Regions from separate parts of the Bacillus cereus group sp. MYBK79-1 genome, predicted to be linked through region 1. Evidence: riboswitches for the same ligand, from Rfam matches in the RefSeq annotation. Region 1 holds a riboswitch; the other holds the start of a gene.

Region 1 (3,159 bases):
TTAAAATCTGTCGTTGACTGGCTAAAAATTCGTTTTGGAACAAATATAACACTCGGTATTCACGGTGAATCTATGGGAGCTGCAACACTTCTTCAATACGCAGGACTTGTAGAAGATGGTGCTGATTTCTATATTGCAGATTGTCCTTTTTCTGATTTTTACGGGCAATTACAACACCGTTTAAAGGTTGAATTCCATTTACCTAAATGGCCTTTATTACCTTTAGCAAATGCTTTTTTAAAAGTGCGTGACGGTTATACGATTCGCGAAGTTTCACCAATCGATTGTATAAAAAATATTAACAATCCCGTCCTCTTTATTCATAGTAAAGATGATGATTATATTTTAGCTGATATGACGAAAGCACTATATGAAGCAAAAGAAAACAATAAACAACTTTATATTGCAGAACACGGCACACACGCTTGCTCTTATAACGAAAATAAAGAAGAATATGAAGCAGCCGTTGATCAATTTTTAAATTCATATGTAAAAGAAACAAAAAACAGGCTTGCATAAGCCTGTTTTTTTATTGCGCTAAAACGTCTGTAACTTGTTCCATATTTTCAGAAATCCATTGCACTGCATCATCTAACGTTGGAAATTCTGTCGTTTGAAATGTTACTTCATCTTGAAGTAACCAAACATCTTTTGCCTCTTGTCCTACACCTGCAATGGACCAATGTAATAAACTATATGGATGATTATCATTCAAAAATGATACCCACGTGCGCTCATTTGCAATGTTTCGTAATGTATGTAATTGTTTGTCCATCTCTCGTCACCTTACTCTAGTCAGTTATGAAAACTATTATAACACTCTCTTCTTTCTCAAACAAAGTGCTCTTTTTATATTGTCAAGCACTTCCCTTGATTATATGATGAAATTAAGCGTTTGGGAAGGAGGGATAACGTTGGCGAAAGTACAAATTAAAGTAAATGATAATGGCTCTTTTCGCGTTACAGGGGACGTGGAATTAGTCGATTCACAAGGGAATGTATTCCCAGCAAAACCGGCATTTTCTTTATGCCGTTGTGGTTTATCAAAAAATATGCCTTATTGCGATGCTTCGCATAAAGGGAAATTCGAATCTGTTGTTAGAGCACCAGAGACAGAATAATTTCACATGTGACATGCACATTTTTTGTGCATGTTTTTTCTTTTTATCAACTCCGTTATATCCCTTCTCCTTACAACATTTCTAATACTTCTGTCTCCATTCCAGCCTACATATATTTTCACATAATTCTTCACATTCGAACATTTTTTTCTAGCCTTTTATTTTTTTTGTGCTATAATTTGAGCAAACAACATCCTTCGGGGTCGGGTGAAATTCCCAACCGGCGGTGATGAAGTGCAAACTTCTAAGTCCGTGACCCGTTTTCAACTCGAAAACGGTGGATCTAGTGAAACTCTAGGGCCGACAGTATAGTCTGGATGGGAGAAGGATATGTTTCTAGTTTTTTATATAGTGAATACACTTTTATTTCAGTATGCATATTTTTAAAGATTCATTTTGATTCTTTATATATGTTTAGTTTTCTATACTTATTTTTTATACTGAAATAAAAAGAGACAACTAGCGTTTGAAAAATTCGATATTTTGCTAGGTTTTTTCCTTATGCAAAAATATCAATCATCGTTAGGTTTCTTTCCTGTACTTTCGTATTCGAACTATATTTCTAGAAATCACGTCTCCCAAACCCCAAGGATATAAAATCCTTGGGGTTTTTTGATTTTTTCAGGAGAGGTGAAGAGAATGACAGATCAAGAATATATGAGGATTGCTCTGCAGTTAGCAGAAGGAACATCTGGACAAACAAGTCCAAATCCTATGGTTGGTGCTGTTGTTGTAAAAGACGGAAACATCGTCGGTATGGGAGCTCATTTACGTGCTGGTGAAGAACACGCAGAAGTTCATGCTCTTCATATGGCTGGTGAAAAAGCAAAAGGAGCTACCGTGTATGTAACACTTGAACCGTGTAACCATTTTGGAAAAACACCACCTTGCTGTGAATTGCTCATCGAAAAGGAAGTTAAGCGCGTTGTAATTGCTACCCTTGATTGTAATCCGCTCGTTTCTGGTAATGGAAAAAGGAGATTAGAAGAGGCTGGCATCGACGTAACAACTGGTGTTCTTGAAGCGGAAGCAGTTTTATTAAATCGCTACTTTTTTCATTACATGAAAACGAAACGTCCATTTGTAACAATAAAAACAGCAATGAGCTTAGACGGAAAAACAGCGACTGTCACTGGTGACAGTAAGTGGATTACAGAAGAAGAAGCACGAGCTGATGTTCACCAATATCGCCATACACATGATGCAATTCTCGTTGGAGTGAATACAGTTATAGCTGATAATCCACATTTAACAACAAGAATTCCTAACGGGGGTAAACATCCTATACGCGTTATTTTAGATACCCATTTACGAACACCACCATCTTCTCATGTCATAACAGATGGTTTAGCACCGACTTGGATTTTTGTCGGTAAGGATGTAAATAAAGAGAATATAGCTTCTTATGAATCTGAAAATATAGTGATATTCCAAATGAAAACGAAGCAAATTGAAATTAAGGACCTCCTTTTCTTGCTTGGAGAGAAGCAAATTCTTTCTCTATTCGTTGAAGGAGGACAATCGATTCATGCAAGTTTCTTACAAACAAAGTATTTCAATGAAATTGTAACTTATATAAGTCCAAAATTAATTGGTGGGAGAGATGCCCCTACTTTATTTGGCGGAAATGGTTTTTCAACATTACAAGATGCACTTTCCTTGGAAATTCAAGAGATGAAACAAATTGGCGATGATATAAAAATTGTTGCGAATACCCGAAGTGAGGTGACGGAATGTTTACAGGAATTGTAGAAGAATTAGGAACGATTGCAAACATGCAACAAAGCGGAGAAGCAATGAAGTTAACGATCCATGCAAATAAAATTTTATCCGATATCCACTTAGGTGATAGTATCGCAGTTAACGGTATTTGCTTAACTGTAACGAGTTTCACAACAACTTCATTCACGGTGGATGCAATGCCTGAAACGATGCAATCAACATCACTTCGCATGCTTAAACCGCACTGTAAAATAAATTTAGAACGTGCAATGGCTGCAAACGGACGATTCGGTGGACATTTCGTTTCAGGACATAT
Region 2 (3,159 bases), on a different contig from region 1:
AAACGAAATAACATTTACGTATTTTGAAAATCTTATGACATAATGCAAAAATTAGTTGACACTCTAATTGATAAGGATTATCATTATAATTTTATGTTGAAAAGTTTTAAAAACCGTTTTACAATAAGGTTATAATTTTTATGGCGAGCTTTTCACATACATATTATCAGGAGGGAAAAAAGATGGCAAAATATACAATCGTTGATAAAGATACTTGTATCGCATGTGGTGCTTGCGGCGCTGCTGCACCAGACATTTATGATTATGATGATGAAGGTATTGCGTTTGTAACATTAGACGATAACCAAGGTATCGTTGAAATTCCAGATGTATTAATTGAAGATATGATGGATGCATTCGAAGGTTGTCCAACTGACTCAATTAAAGTTGCTGATGAATCATTTGATGGCGACTCTTTAAAATTCGAATAGTCTTTTATTAACTTCAAAAAATATCCCTCATTAATATGAGGGATATTTTTTGTTTTCTATTTTCATTCTACTTAATAAAAAACCATTAGTAGTTCCATACTACTAATGGTTTTATTTTACATTTATGCATTTTTCATTTTTGCAAACACCCATACTTTCAGGCGTGAGAATAACGCTACAAATACAATTGTCACAACAATTCCTTTAATCAAATTAAATGGTAAGATTGCAGTTACAACCGTCGTTCTTATAGCTTCGCTAGACATAGCTGGTGAATTTAAAAACCAAGTGTAAGCTGGGAATATGATGATGTAATTTAATACACTCATAATGAGCGCCATTGTAATTGTCCCTAGCATTAATCCTGTCGTTAAACTTTTAACAGTACGATACTTCCTAAATAAGAAAGCTGCTGGTCCAATAAATAAACATCCTGCAATAAAGTTAGCTATTTCTCCAACTGGTACTCCCGTTAAACTCCCTTGAATCCCGTAATGTAAAATGTTCTTTATCGCCTCTACAATTATCCCTGCAACTGGCCCGAAAATAATCGCAGCAATTAAAGCTGGTACATCACTAAAATCAATCTTTAAAAATGGCGGAAGTCCAGGGAACGGGAAGTCCAACATCATCAGTAAATATGCAATACTACTTAGCATCGCTACACTCACCATCTGCAATACACTGTTTTTTTGTTTCATCTTTCTCTCTCCTTTTCCATCGATCTTCTCATGGAAAGTGGAAAGGTTCTGCTATGCCTACTTTTTCATAGAACGAAAAAACCCTTTGTGTTTTACACAAAGGGAGAATTTAAGGCACATCAAACAGACGTTCAAATCCATATCTTTTTTGAACGCTTGAACCTCCATCTTCTCCCATCCAGACTGTACTGTCGGCTTTGGAATCACACCAAATCCTGCCTTAACGGCTCGCGGGCTTAGAACAAAATCACATATAGTTCATCACCGCCGGTCGGGATTTTCACCCTGCCCCGAAGATAGACCGATATTCTATTTTCCATTTCATTATACAACAACATGATCGTATTGTGAACAAAAAAAGCGTAACTTATTAAAAATAAGTTATTAATTTTATATAACCAAAACTAGTCATTTTATTTTACAATACACCCCATATTTTTTAGTATTCGGCATTTCTCCTATGAATCCCCTAGTCATATATAATTAAAAGTGATAAGATGTTGAATTGTTAAGATAAGAACATTTTCTGGATTACGGAGGAAATGTCATGGAGAAAGAAAAGAGACACTCTATTCGAGAAGCAATGAAAAAAAACTTACGAAAAGAATACTTTTACTTAAAAAAAGAATTACTTTTCTACTGCCCAATTGATTTAGGCACATTCTCAAGCGAGACATACTATGCTGCTTTCGACGAGGATGGCATCAGTATTTATCAGTATGATAAAAAAACAGAAAGTAAATTAAAATTATGTGAGCGTCATCCGTGGAAGAGTTGGAATAAAGTGAAGGTGGATCATTATTTAACAACCTCTCAATTTATTTTCCAAGGGGAGCGAAACTGGATATTATCCATTTTCCAAAAAGGAAAAGAAGCTCAAAAAATAATTGAAGAGCATACATCTTTACAAACTGAAGTTGTGTCCCGCTCTTTCTTGAAAAAACTTCCAGGTTTTCGTTCTAATGCACCATTGAATAAGTACATCGGCAGCATTTGCTACACTGCACTTATTGCATTTTTATTAAAATGGATGATTCCATTTCAAGCACCACAAATCGCCCTGTACTCCATTTCAATCGGTTTTATGCTTCTTGGTTTACTTTGTTTAACAATCGGTTTAATTGAACCGACTATTGTACTGTTTCGAACAAATGAAAAAACAAGAACGAAAGTATTTTACTTATATAGCTACTTAGCTATTTCTGGATTTATATGTGTCTTTATTTTTTGGTAAAAAAAGAGCTAGTTAAACTAGCTCTTTTTTACTTTACGTATAATTGTTGATTTGGATAAATAAGCTCTTGCTGCAAGCCATTTTTTTCTTTTATTTCCTTAACTGACATACTAAATTTCCGTGCAATACTAACTAAAGTGTCCCCTTTTTGGACGACATATAATGATGAAGAAACGGCTTCATTTCTTTGTTCATGTAAAACAAGCAACGGATTCATCGCATTCTTTTTCGCCATCGTCCATCTTCCTTGATGAACTTCTAAATGCAAGTGCGCACCTCGCGATTCTCCTGTATTTCCTACTTCTCCAATTATTTTTCCTTTTGAAATATAATCCCCTTGAACTACATATCTCTTATTTAAATGTGCATATACAGCCTCATATTCTCCATGTTTAATAAATACAACGTTTCCGTAACTACTGGAATAATAAGACTTTGTTACCTTACCTTCTTGAATTGCTGCCACAGGCGCGCCGATCGGTGCCGCTATATCTATACCGTAGTGTTTTCCGTGCCTTGTCCCAAAATAATCACTTATCTGTCCTTCAACAGGCCATGTCCATTGATTTCCCTCAGCGTACACATGTAATTGAGATAAAAACAATACTGTCAATAACATGACGCCACATTTTAACACTTTCATATACATCCTCCGTTTTCTAATTACCACCATACCTTCTCTATTTTGGTATATTACAGAAAAAAGTATACAAAAAAAGAAAGTGGATCACTCCACTTCCTTCTCATTTTTATCCCGAAAAACGATTGCACTACGATTATACTCTACATCTTT

What was found. A riboswitch is a leader RNA that binds a small molecule or an ion and turns the genes downstream of it on or off. The one in region 1 is predicted to bind FMN.
Positions count from the first base shown of each region.
Region 2: another riboswitch for FMN. It lies ahead of ACTFOB_RS13990 (ECF transporter S component); the one in region 1 lies ahead of ribD (bifunctional diaminohydroxyphosphoribosylaminopyrimidine deaminase/5-amino-6-(5-phosphoribosylamino)uracil reductase RibD).

Region 1 covers NZ_JBQAEO010000016.1:52,885-56,043, forward strand. The annotation lists gene ACTFOB_RS21305 (alpha/beta hydrolase) at 1-519, shown strand, start outside; gene ACTFOB_RS21310 (DUF2552 family protein) at 530-775, opposite strand; gene ACTFOB_RS21315 (CDGSH iron-sulfur domain-containing protein) at 879-1,121, shown strand; FMN riboswitch at 1,311-1,454, shown strand; gene ribD (bifunctional diaminohydroxyphosphoribosylaminopyrimidine deaminase/5-amino-6-(5-phosphoribosylamino)uracil reductase RibD) at 1,761-2,873, shown strand; gene ribE (riboflavin synthase) at 2,855-3,159, shown strand, end outside.
Region 2 covers NZ_JBQAEO010000007.1:123,713-126,871, forward strand. The annotation lists gene ACTFOB_RS13985 (ferredoxin) at 183-431, shown strand; gene ACTFOB_RS13990 (ECF transporter S component) at 554-1,132, opposite strand; FMN riboswitch at 1,295-1,434, opposite strand; gene ACTFOB_RS13995 (hypothetical protein) at 1,680-2,366, shown strand; gene ACTFOB_RS14000 (peptidoglycan DD-metalloendopeptidase family protein) at 2,395-3,009, opposite strand; gene ACTFOB_RS14005 (cob(I)yrinic acid a,c-diamide adenosyltransferase) at 3,094-3,159, opposite strand, start outside.